Variovorax paradoxus: one gene and its partner. The main gene of each other region encodes a partner of the protein of the gene in region 2 in a complex. Links are inferred from orthologs where the notes say so. Each region holds a gene or a part of one and is shown on either strand. Other genes may lie near its edges. The genes, in order: ssb and sbcB.

Evidence for each region.
Region 1: the proteins of sbcB (region 2) and ssb are in contact, whole or in part, in a crystal structure (PDB 3C94), measured with the Escherichia coli proteins. The link is inferred for Variovorax paradoxus from one-to-one orthologs.

The regions. Positions count from the first base shown.
Region 1 is NZ_CP046622.1:443,660-449,764, forward strand. What follows is about bases 2,074-4,871. They hold ssb (single-stranded DNA-binding protein), read left to right. Parts: upstream 2,074-3,092; coding sequence 3,093-3,650; downstream 3,651-4,871. Other genes in these bases: GOQ09_RS02095 (chloride channel protein), read right to left, coding at 2,074-2,985; GOQ09_RS02105 (hypothetical protein), read right to left, coding at 3,726-4,196; GOQ09_RS02110 (Csu type fimbrial protein), read right to left, coding at 4,363-4,871. In the rest of the region: excinuclease ABC subunit UvrA, read right to left, coding at 1-1,584; more of GOQ09_RS02095, read right to left, coding at 1,603-2,073; more of GOQ09_RS02110, read right to left, coding at 4,872-5,400; GOQ09_RS02115 (fimbria/pilus outer membrane usher protein), read right to left, coding at 5,397-6,105. UniProt on the Escherichia coli protein: Plays an important role in DNA replication, recombination and repair. Binds to ssDNA and to an array of partner proteins to recruit them to their sites of action during DNA metabolism. Acts as a sliding platform that migrates on DNA via reptation.
Region 2 is NZ_CP046622.1:3,173,922-3,180,228, forward strand. What follows is about bases 25-3,024. They hold sbcB (exodeoxyribonuclease I), read right to left. Parts: upstream 2,245-3,024; coding sequence 805-2,244; downstream 25-804. Other genes in these bases: GOQ09_RS14695 (GNAT family N-acetyltransferase), read right to left, coding at 25-351; GOQ09_RS14700 (DUF3574 domain-containing protein), read right to left, coding at 338-778; cls (cardiolipin synthase), read right to left, coding at 2,245-3,024. Outside these bases: more of GOQ09_RS14695, read right to left, coding at 1-24; more of cls, read right to left, coding at 3,025-3,690; ATP-dependent Clp protease ATP-binding subunit ClpA, read right to left, coding at 3,809-6,130; ATP-dependent Clp protease adapter ClpS, read right to left, coding at 6,198-6,307. UniProt on the Escherichia coli protein: Degrades single-stranded DNA (ssDNA) in a highly processive manner.

The DNA of each region.
Region 1 (6,105 bases), 2.7 Mb from region 2 along the record:
GCTCAGGTAGTTCAGGCCCACGTCGTTCAGGAACTTGAGGCGCAAGCCGATCTCGCGCACCACCTTGTCGGCGATGTCGGCCTTGGCACCGCGCAGCTTCAGGTTTTGGAACCAGGCGAGCGAATCGCGCAGCGTGAGATGACTCAATTCGAAAATCGCCATGCGCGGCGGCTCGCCACCATCGGCGGGGCGGTTCGATTCATCGACCAGGAATACGTTGCGCGCCTCGGGCCTGAGGCGCGAGCCGCCGCAGTCGGGACACGGCTGCAGGTTGCGAAAGCGCGCGAGGTCTTCGCGCACCATCACCGAATCGGTCTCCCGGTAGCGCCGCGTCATGTTCGGGATGATGCCCTCGAAGGGGTGCTTCTTCGTGAGCTTCTTGCCCGCGAAGTTGCCCGATTCCATGGTGTAGTTGAACTTGATCTCTTCGGCCGCCGAGCCGTGCAGCAGCACCTGCTGCACCGAGGCGGGCAGGGATTCGAAGGGCGCGTCGACGTCGAACTTGTAGTGCTTCGCAACGCTCTCGATCATGCTGAAGTAGTAGCTGTTGCGGCGGTCCCAACCCTTGATGGCGCCGCTGGCCAGCGAGAGCGACGGGAAGGCCACCACGCGCGCCGGGTCGAACACCTCGCGGTGGCCGAGGCCGTCGCAGCTCGGGCAGGCGCCCACGGGCGAGTTGAACGAGAAAAGGCGCGGCTCCAGTTCCGATAGCGAGTAGTGGCAGATCGGGCACGCGAACTTGGCGTTGAACAGGTGCTCCTTGTCGGGCGCTCCCTCGGCGCCCAGCTCCAGCGCAATGGCGCGGCCTTCTGCAAGACGCAGCGCCGCCTCGAAGCTCTCGGCCAGGCGCTGCTGCATGTCGGGGCGCGCGCGCAGCCGGTCGATCACCACGTCGATGTCGTGCTTCTCGGTCTTCTTGAGCTTGGGCAGGTCGTTGTATTCGTAGGTTTGCCCGTCGACGCGGAAGCGCACGTAGCCGGCGGCCTGCATTTCGGCGAAGAGCTCCAGGAACTCGCCTTTCTTCTCGCGCGCCACGGGCGCGAGGATCATCAGGCGCGGCTCATTGGCAATGGCAAGCGTGGCATCGACCATTTGCGACACCGTTTGCGCCTGCAGCGGCAGGTGGTGCTCGGGGCAGTAGGGCGTGCCGGCGCGTGCATAAAGCAGGCGCAGGTAGTCGTGGATCTCGGTCACCGTGCCCACGGTGGAGCGCGGGTTGTGGCTGGTGGCCTTCTGCTCGATGCTGATGGCGGGCGAGAGGCCCTCGATCACGTCGACGTCGGGCTTGTCCATGAGCTGCAGAAACTGCCGCGCATAGGCCGAGAGGCTTTCCACGTAGCGCCGCTGCCCTTCGGCATACAGCGTGTCGAAAGCCAGGCTCGACTTGCCCGAGCCCGACAGGCCGGTGATGACCACCAGCTTGTTGCGCGGAATGTCGAGGTCGACGTTCTTCAGGTTGTGGGTGCGCGCACCGCGGATGCTGATGCGCTGCTGCGCGAGCACGGCGCCCAGGTAGGCGTCGCGTTCCGGGTTGTCAGTTGCGGGGGATTTCAAGGGTTCGATCGTCCGAGGGCAACCGAACATGATAGTCCGCCCTGCATTTCATGGCGAGGGGGCGGGTTGAGAGGCTTTCTCCGCGGGAGCTTCGGGCCCCGGCCGGTGCACCGGTGCGGTGCTGCCGATGGCCCGGCCGACCATGTGCTCGGCCAATGTCTCGTAGAGCGGGCGGCTGATCATGCGGGAGACCAGGCTGGCCAGCATGGCCGAAGCCATGAGGCTCAGCACCATGGAATGGCCGTCGACCATTTCCATCACGATGATGAAGGCGGTGAGCGGTGCCTGCGTGACCGCGGCCAGGAAGCCGGCCATGCCCATCGCGATGAGTGCGGGCCCGAGGTCGCTGCCGGCCAGCCCGGCTACCGCATCGCCGATGCCCGCGCCAATGGACAGCGAAGGCGCGAAGATGCCGCCAGGCACGCCGCACCACGCGGTGAGCCAGGTGGCAATGAACTTGAGAGCGGTGTAGAGCGGTGTAAGTTCGTCATGGCCCTGCAGCATCTGCTTGACCGCTTCGGACCCCGCACCGAACGTGACCCCGCCCGTCACCAGCCCGATGACGGCCACCGCGAGCCCGCCGCAGGCCGCGAAGCGCACCGGAAAGCGTGCCCGCCAGCGGTTGAGCCGCCCGGCCGTGCCGGTCAGCGACGCAATCAGCAGGCGCGCGAACAGCCCGCCTGCCGCGCCGCTCAGCAACGCGACCAGCAGCCCGGGCCCGAGCACGTCCCAGCCCAGCCGCGGCACGCGGATCACGCCGAAGTAGCTGGTATTGCCGAATGCCGACACCGCCACCAGGCCCGCCAGCACGATGGCCGTGATGATCAGGCCGCTGGAGCGCGCCTCCAGCCGGCCCGACAGTTCTTCGATGGCGAACACCACGCCCGCCAGCGGCGCATTGAAGGCTGCCGCAATGCCCGCCGCCCCGCCCGCCACCAGCAGCGCGCGGGAGTCGATGGTGGTGTTGGGCGACAGCCAGCGCCGCGCATGCTGCATCACGCCCGCCGCAACCTGCACCGAGGGGCCTTCGCGCCCGATCGACAGCCCGGCCGCGAAGCCCGCAACGCCCAGCCCGATTTTTGCGACCGTCAGCCGGAGCGACGCGAAGACGAAGCGCCGCTCCTCCGGCAGCGCCGGATGCAGCGCCGCCTTGATCTGCGGAATGCCCGAACCGCCCGCACCCGGAAAGAAGCGCAGTGTGAACCACACGATGGCCGCGGTGACGAGCGGCGTGGTCAGCAGCACGGCCCAGGGCCACGCCTGGTAGAAGCGGTGGAACTGGCCGAAGACCCAGTCGCTGGCAACTGTGAAGCCCACCACGAAGAGGCCGGCCGCAATGGCGTAGCCGAGCACGATGGCACGGTCGAGCCAGATGCGGCCCCCGCGCAATTCGGCGCGCAAGTGCTCGAAAAAGTCAGGTTCTCTGTTCATGCGGAACGCCCATTCTGGCACCCGGAGGGGGTGGGGGCGGTTGCCTGGGGCACAATCGAGGGTTCCTTTCAACCTCCTCCTCCATCTACTTATCAGGGGCAGTGCATATGGCATCGGTCAATAAAGTCATCGTCGTCGGCAACCTGGGGCGCGACCCCGAAATGCGTACCTTCCCAAGCGGCGACCAGGTGGCAAACGTCACCGTGGCCACCACCGATCGCTGGAAAGACAAGCAAAGCGGCGAAATGCGCGAAGCCACCGAGTGGCACCGCATCGTTTTCAACGGCCGCCTGGCCGAAATTGCCGGCCAATACCTGCGCAAGGGCTCGCAGGTGTATGTCGAAGGCAGCCTGCGCACGCGCAAGTGGACCGACAAGGACGGCATAGAAAAGTACACCACCGAAATCCGCGCCGACCAGATGCAGATGCTGGGTAGCCGCCAGGGCCAGGGCGGCCCCTCGGGCGGTCCGGAGGACGACGGCGGTTATTCGCAGGGTGGCGGCGGTGGCGGCTACTCGCAAGGCGGTGGCGGTGGCGGCGGTGGCGGCGGTTATGCCCCCCGTGCACCCGCCGCGGCACCGCGCGCTCCGGCGGCGGCGCCGCGCCAGGCACCGGCCAAGTCGTCGTCGGGCTTCGACGACATGGATGACGACATTCCGTTCTGAAATCGATTCATCGGAATTTGCCGATCGAAAGCCTGCAGTTCATCGCTGCAGGCTTTTTTTCTGGAGCGCAGCCAGTCAGTAGGTCACCGTCACCCGCATCGCATTGCTGCCATCGCCGGCTGACGCCGCGGCTTGCGGTGGGGCGGAGCCTGTGGTCGCCGCCATCGCACCGATGACCCCTTGCCAGGCGGAAGCGAGGCTGTCGCGGCCGTCCGCATCGTTTCCGGCCACCATGAGCGTTGTCTCGCCGATCTTGTCGAAACGGTACTCGCGGCCCTTGATGGCCACCGACTTCATGTTGGTCCAGACGCGGTATTCATGCCCGCCCTTGACCGGTGTGACCTCGAGCACCTTGAAGGTCGGCAGAACGACCATCGAGATGGTGAAGCGGGCCGTGGAACTGTTCATGCCGTGCGTCGGCTCCGCGGAACTGAGCCGCAGCGGTAGCGGCAGCAAGAACAGCAGCATGCCGGCGGCAGCCAACGGTTGCGCTATTCGCGTCGGGCGCAGGGCAGTTGCACCTGCAGCGGACATGTTTCCGGACATTGGAACTCCTCCTCTCGTCGCAACCGGGTGGAGGGCATCGCATTGATGCCCTGTCCTGGTTTATCGGCAGAGTCGCGGGAAAATGAAGGCCGTCTGCGCCATTCTTTACCCATAACCTGCCAATGGCTAGCAGGTTTTTCCGCACCGGCTTGCTTGCCGGCGGAGTTCAGTAGGTCACGCTGACCGTCACCACGTCGCGGTAGTTGTCCGGCCGCACGTTGGCGTTGGTGCCGAGAACGCGTCCATACAAGGTCAGCGCCTGGGCGGCTCCGTTGCCTGTGCCCGCAGCAACGTTCCCGCCTGTGCCCGCGACGCTGCCCCAGACGGAATTGCGCGCGGCGTTGCGGTAGAGCTGATAGGGCACCGTCTCGGCGTTGCCGGGCACGCCGCCTGTCGGCGTCATCGTTCCTGCGCCGGTCGTCGAGCCATTCGAAGGCGTCAGCGCAACCGTGTACGGGGTGGGCGTGGTGCAGGTGACGTTGATCGTGCTGGTCTGGTCCCTGTCGGCTTGGCCCGGCAGGCCGTTGATGGTGCCGAAGTTCAGCGGGTCCGCGGTGACCAGGCAGCTCTTGGCGACTGTTGCGGTGACCAGGAAGGCGAACCTGCCGGGCTGTATGGTGTCGCAGGTCGCCGGCATGGCGGAAGTGCTCCTCGACAGCGTGATCGAGGTGTGGTCCCCGACGAAGTTGTCCTGGTACGAACCTGGAGGCACCGCGCCCTGGAGGGGGAGCAGTTCGCCGCGCATGGTGGTGCTTCCCGTCACCCGTCCGAGGCCGCCCGCAGTCGTACGGCGAGGAATGCTCATCGTGACGGAGAACGGGTTCGGCACCTGCGCGTTGCCGTTGGAGCCCCACACGGTGCCGCTCGTTGCCTGGTACAGCTGGAACCTCAATTGATTCCCGGCGGTGGTCTCCATCACTCGTGGATTGAAGTTCCCGAGGCCCTCGTTGCCGTCGCCGATGTTGAAGCAGACCCTGACCTGCTCGATGGCGGTGGTGCTGTCGTTGGTGCAGTTGTAGTTCAGCGTCGCGGTGGTGGGCGCCGCCGTGGCCCCGTTGACCAGCTCGACCGTGCCGAAGACCAGGTTCGTCATCGTCGCGTTGCAGCTGACCGCCGCCTGCGCGGGGCCCGCCGGCAGCCACCAGAGCAGCGCAAAGAGCAGGGGCAGGCCGAGGGCCTGCAAAGAGCGGGTCAGAAGGCTCATGGCGTCTTGGTCTCCTTGGCGCAGCGCAGCGGGCCGATCTGCGGAATTCCCGAGGCTTCCTTGCGATAGTCGAAGCTCGCGCGGCAGCGGCCAGAAGGCGTCTGTACGTCGAGCGTGTTCCGGGGCTGGAGCGATTCGAGGTACACCGCGCCGTCGAAGCCGACCAGGGCGGGCTCGCCGCCTTGGGCGTTGGCGCGCACGCGGCTGCCCAGCGGCAGGGGCTTGCCTGTCTCGTCCACCAGAATCAGTGCGGCCGCGCTGACCGGCGTGATGCCGAAGCGCACCAGCGTGCCGGCGCGGTCGCTCGGCGTGGCAATGGTCTTCACGCGTTCGATCCTCACGTCGGCGGGCAATTGCATCGGGTCGATGGAAAGCTGGTTGTTCTGATAGGCGCTGAGCGGGGCCACCAGCAACATGCCGTTGCCGTCGGTCGTGCCGATGTCCCGGTTCTCCAGCCTTACCGGTACGCCGGCGATGCCGTCGGTGGAGACCACCGCAAATGCGTCGTCGATGCGGCGGGCCGCGAACGGCTGGCCGCCCATGAACACGACCGAGCCGGTGGCTCCGGCATAGGCAAAACGGCTGTCGCCGAGCACGCTGATGCCGGCCATGGCGCGGCCGTAGCGGCCCAGGTAGTCGATCTCGGCCTGTCCGCCGTTCTGGCCCCCGCCCTGGCGCAGGCCGGCGCGCCAGCCGACACCGCCT
Region 2 (6,307 bases):
CACCAGCCGCCGGCCGAAACCGGCGCGGCGCGCGGAAGCCGCCACGGCCATGCCGAAGAGCGTGGCCTTGTGGCGGGCACGCTGCCGCGCTTCGAAGCTCAAGCCCGCCGCGCCCACCAGCACGCCCGCCTCGTCGAAGGCGCCATAGACCACGCTGGCCTCGTTTGCATCCGAACCCAGCCGTTCCTCCCACCACTCAACCGGCAATCCAGAGCGCTCTTCCACCGTGGTGGTGAAGGCGCTGGGGTGCGTGGCATAGGCGTCGAGCATCAAGGCGCGGTAGGCCGTAGCGTCGGCCGGCACAAGCCGCCGGACGGCGTTGCAGTCGTTTTCGTTTTCAGAAGCGAACACAGACCGACTGCCTTTCCTGCAGCACGGCCTCCTGGCCGAAGCGCTGCCTGTAGGTGTCGATGATCCGGGCGATGGCGGCATCGTCCTCGGCGCTGCGCGGGTGCAGCAGCACCACAAGCTTGGAGGGCTCGCGCACCACGCCGCCCGATGCGCCGCGCCACTGCCCTGCCGCATCGACGACCGTAAGGCCCTTCGGAAAGACCGGGGTCACTACCGAATCGAGGAAAGCGGCCCACTGCGCGTTCGACACCTGCCCGCCGGCGGGAATGGCGCGGCCGAAGTACAGAGTGTCGCGTTCGAAAGCGTCGAAGCCGGCTGCGCAGGCCGTGGAGGAACCGGGCGCAGTTGGCAGGGTGCTGCAACCGGCGAGCATGGCAAGCGTTGCGGCCGAAGCTGCAAGGCGCAGGCGGGTGACGATCGGACGCATGGTGCGGTTCGCCGGGGGTTGGTGCCTCAGGCTTCCGGAGCGATGGCCTCGGCGTACTCGTAGAGCGCGCCCAGGATTTCTTCGCCGCGCTCGTCGGCGGTTTCGGACAGCGCATCGACTTCGCTGAACAGCATCTCGATGGTGCGCGCCCCGCCCTCGCCTTTGAACAGCCGCGCAACGCGCAGCGCCTCCCAGCGTTCGGTTTCCTCAGGGCTGAGCAGCTCCGGCCAGTTGCGCGCCCGGTAGCGGAAGAGGATTTCCTCGAGGCGTCCGTCGTCGAAACCGGTACGGTCCTTCGCGAGTTCCTCGGGCGATAGCGCGCGCAGCTGGTTCAGGCGGCGCCTGTCCGCATTGCCGACGAAGCCGCCGTACAGGTCTTCGTCCACGTCGGGCGTGGCCTCCTTGGGACGGGCGTACACCTGCGACCAGATGGCGCTCATGTCGGGCAGGTCGCGCGCGATGGCTGCGTGGCGCATGGCCGCGTCGAGATCGACGTTCCAGCGCTCGGCCATGGCGGGCGCCAGCGTACGCAGATTGCCGACGACCATCGGCGACTTGTTGAGGTGAATGCCTTTCACCGGCAGGCGGACCACACCTTCGGGCAGGTCGGCGGTGCGGGTGAAGAGGCGCAGGCGCAGGGTATCGACATCGATGTCGCGCAGCTCGCTCGGGTCGTGGGCCAGGTCCCACGCGAGCAGCTCGTTCTTGTTGGTCGGATGGCTCGCAAGCGGCCACATCACGCTGAGGCACCCGCGCTCGACCGGGAACATGCCCGAGACGTGCAGGAAAGGCTTGGCCGTGTCCCGCATGGCCGGCAGGCCGAGCTCGCTGGCCACGCGGTCTTTCTTGTGCAGGCCGAAGGCGAATTCGAAGAGCTTGGGCTGGCGGTCGCGAATGAGCCGGGCCAGCGCGATGGTGGCGCGCACGTCGGAAAGCGCATCGTGCGCCGCTTCATGCAGCAATCCGTTGGCCCGCGCCAGGTCTTCGAGCTTGAAGCTGGGCTTGCCGTCTTCCTTCTTCGGCCACTCGATGCCGTCGGGCCGCAGCGCGTAGGTCAGGCGCACCACGTCGAGCAGGTCCCACCGGCCGCAGTCGTTCTGCCATTCACGCGCATAGGGGTCGATGAGGTTGCGCCAGAACAGGAAGCGCGTGACCTCGTCGTCGAAGCGGATGGTGTTGTAGCCCACGCCGATGGTGCCGGGCTGAGAGAAGGCCTTCTCGATCTGCGCGGCGAAGGCGTGCTCGGGAACACCGCGCTCAAGGCACACCTGCGGTGTGATGCCCGTGATCAGGCAGGCTTCGGGGCTGGGCAGGTAATCGGGCGCCGGCTTGCAGTAGATCATCAGCGGCTCGCCGATTTCGTTCAGCTCTGCGTCGGTGCGAATGGCGGCGAACTGCGAAGGCCGGTCGCGGCGCGGCACGGCACCGAAGGTTTCGTAGTCGTGCCAGAGAAAGGTGTGGTTCATTCAGAGCAAGGGAGAAAACAATCGTGCAATTGCGTCGCCGAGGCGGCGCCAGAAACTCTGCGGGCGGTTGGCGCGCACCGCGCCGGAACTGTGGAGGTCAGTCTCGAACTGCGCCGCTAGGGGGCGCGCCAGCTCGGGCCCGTAGACCACCGCGCTCACCTCGAAATTGAGCCTGAAGCTGCGGTTGTCGAAATTTGCGGTACCGATCATCGCGCAATGGTCGTCGACCACCAAGGTCTTGGAGTGCAGCATGCGGGCCTTGTACTCCCACACCTTCACGCCGGCCGCGATCAGTTCGTCGAAATAGGAGCGCGCAGCGGCGCTCACAATGGCCGAATCGCTGCGGCGCGGCACCAGAAGGCGCACGTCCACGCCGCGTAGCGCCGCGCTGGTGAGTGCCATCATGGCGGGCTCGCCAGGCACGAAGTACGGGGTGGTGAGCCAGGCGCGTTCGCTGGCCGAATGAATGGCCTCCACGTGCATGCGGTGGATGGGCTCGAGCATGTTGTCCGGCCCGCTGGTCACAATTTGCACAGGAATGTCGCCCGCCTCCACCGGCGGCAGCATGGCGCCCATCAGGTGATCCATGTTGCGAAGGTCTTCGCCGGTGGCGTAGGCCCAGTCTTCGAGAAAGGTGGTCTGGAGCCAGCGCACCGCGCTGCCTTCGATGCGCAGGTGCACGTCGTGGTAGGCGTCTGGCCGCGTGCGCTTGTCTTCCTCGTCGGTGATGTTGACGCCGCCGGTAAAACCCACGCGGCCGTCGCACACCACGATCTTGCGGTGGGTGCGGTAGTTGGTTACCGGCCGCAGGCGCCGGCCGATGCGTGTGTCGTGGAACAGCGCAACCTCCACGCCCGCGGCAACAAGCGGCGCCATGAATTTGCGGCCGATGCGCTTCGAGCCTAGCGCGTCGAGCAAAAGCCGCACCGCCACGCCCTGCCTGGCACGTTCCACCAAAAGGTCGCGCAGCGCGGTGCCGATCTTGTCGGGCTCGAAGATGTAGTACTCGAGATGGATGTGGTCTTGCGCCTCGCGCACCGCATCGAAGATGGCGTCGAAGGTGCGTGCACCACCCGAAAGCAGTGCCACGCCCGTGGCGCTGGAAACCGGCAGCCCGCAGGCGGCGGTACACAGCCTCGCTATCTGCTGCAGCGCCGGCGGCGCATTCTCTGCGGCGTCCCTCAGCCGCGCCAGCTCGCCCTGCGTGTGGGCCTTGGCACGGCTGCGCAGGCGCTTGACCCGCTGCTTGCGCAAGCGCTGCGGCCCCAGGAAGTAATAGATGACGAAGCCTGCGAACGGCAACAGCGCCAGCGACAGGATCCAGCTCATGGTGGACACCGGCGCGCGCTTCTGCATCACGATCCAGACCGAGAGCACGGCGATATAGCCGCTCCACGCCAGGGAGAGGCCGGTTTTCCAATCCTGGCTGAGCTCGGGAAGAATCAAGGTGAAGCTTGTGTGCGGCTAATTTCCGGCCCCAAACAAAAAGGCCGGCAGCGAATGCTACCGGCCTTTTCAGTGTTGCCAGGAATACCGCGGAACCGGCTCTGCCGGCCCCGCTTCTTTATCCTGCCGCAGCCTCTTCGGCTTCAGGCTTGGACTTGCCTTCCTTCTTGGGCAGCGGCTGGATGTCCAGCTGCACTTCGCCCTGGTCGTCGATGTCGACCGACAGGCGGCCACCATCGATGAGTCGACCGAACAGCAGCTCGTCGGCCAGTGCACGACGGATCGTGTCCTGGATCAGGCGCTGCATCGGGCGCGCACCCATCAGCGGATCGAAGCCCTTCTTCGCCAGGTGCTTGCGCAAGCCGTCGCTGAACGTGACGTCGACCTTCTTCTCGGCCAGCTGCGTTTCGAGCTGGAGCAGGAACTTGTCGACAACGCGCAGGATGATCTGCTCGTCCAGCGCCTTGAAGCTCACGGTCGCGTCCAGGCGGTTGCGGAACTCCGGCGTGAACAGGCGCTTGATGTCGGCCATTTCGTCGCCCGCCTGGCGCGGGTTGGTAAAGCCGATGGTCGCCTTGTTCATGGTCTCGGCGCCCGCGTTGGTGGTCATTACGATGATCACGTTGCGGAAGTCGGCCTTGCGTCCGTTGTTGTCCGTCAGGGTGCCGTGGTCCATGACCTGCAGCAGCACGTTGAAGATGTCCGGGTGCGCCTTCTCGATTTCGTCGAGCAGCAGCACCGCGTGCGGCTTCTTCGTGATGGCTTCGGTCAGGAGACCGCCCTGGTCGAACCCGACATAGCCCGGAGGCGCGCCGATCAGGCGGCTCACCGCATGGCGCTCCATGTACTCCGACATGTCGAAGCGGATCAACTCGATGCCCATGATGTAGGCGAGTTGCTTGGCCGCTTCGGTCTTGCCCACGCCCGTGGGGCCGCTGAACAGGAACGAACCGATCGGCTTGTCTTCGCGGCCAAGGCCCGAACGCGCCATCTTCACGGCGGACGCCAGCACCTCGAGTGCCTTGTCCTGGCCGAACACCACGCTCTTCAAGTCGCGCTCGATCGTCTGCAGCTTGCCGCGGTCGTCGTTGCTGACGTTGGCCGGGGGAATGCGCGCGATCTTCGCGACGATGTCCTCGACCTCGGACTTGCTGATGGTCTTCTTGCGCTTGCTCGCGGGCAGGATGCGCTGCGCAGCACCGGCCTCGTCGATCACGTCGATGGCCTTGTCGGGCAGGTGGCGGTCGTTGATGTACTTGGCGCTCAGCTCGGCCGCTGCCTGCAGTGCCGCCACCGCGTACTTGACGCCATGGTGTTCTTCGAAGCGCGACTTCAGGCCCTTCAGGATGTCGACGGTTTCCTGCACCGTCGGCTCGACCACGTCGACCTTCTGGAAGCGACGCGACAGGGCCGCATCCTTCTCGAAGATGCCGCGGTATTCGCTGAACGTTGTGGCGCCGATGCACTTGAGTTGGCCGCTCGAGAGCGCCGGCTTGAGCAGGTTGGACGCATCGAGCGTGCCGCCCGAGGCCGCACCCGCACCAATGAGCGTATGGATCTCGTCGATGAACAGGATGGCGTTCGGCTTGTCCTTCAGCGACTTGAGCACGCCCTTCAGGCGCTGCTCGAAATCACCGCGGTACTTGGTGCCGGCCAGCAACGCGCCCATATCGAGCGAGTACACCTGCGCCTCGGCCAGGATTTCAGGCACGTCGGTCTGCGTGATGCGCCAGGCCAGGCCTTCGGCGATGGCGGTCTTACCCACGCCGGCCTCACCCACAAGCAGCGGGTTGTTCTTGCGCCGGCGGCAGAGAATCTGGATGACGCGCTCGACCTCGTATTCGCGGCCGATCAGCGGATCGATCTTGCCGTCCTTGGCGAGCTGGTTGAGGTTCTGCGTGAACTGCTCGAGAGGCGAAGCCTTCTCGTTCTTTTCGCCGCCGCCCTCTTCGCCCTCGCCCGAAGACGATTCGCTGCTGCCCTTGACGGCCTCAGGCGGATCGCTCTTCTTGATGCCGTGGGCAATGAAGTTCACCACGTCCAGGCGGGTCACGCCTTGCTGGTGGAGGTAGTACACCGCATGCGAATCCTTTTCGCCGAAGATCGCGACCAGCACGTTGGCGCCGGTGACTTCCTTCTTGCCGTTGCCGGTGGACTGCACATGCATGATGGCGCGCTGGATGACGCGCTGGAAACCCAGCGTGGGCTGGGTGTCGACATCGTCGGTACCCGCCACTTGCGGCGTGTTGTCCTTGATGAAGTTGGTGAGCGACGCCCGCAGGTCGTCGACGTTGGCCGAGCAGGCGCGCAGAACCTCTGCGGCGCTCGGGTTGTCCAGCAAAGCGAGCAACAGATGCTCCACGGTGATGAACTCGTGGCGCTGCTGCCTGGCCTCGACGAAGGCCATGTGCAAGCTGACTTCCAGTTCCTGGGCAATCATGTGATTTCCTTTTGCCTTGCTGTAAATAAGTTCTCAGATGGGTTGGAGCTTGCGCAATTCAACTGGTTCACGCAACAGGCTCGCTCACGCACTGCAGCGGATGCCCGGCCTGGTGCGCCGCCTCCATCACCTGATTGACCTTGGTGGCCGCCAGATCGCGGGAATAAACCCCACAAA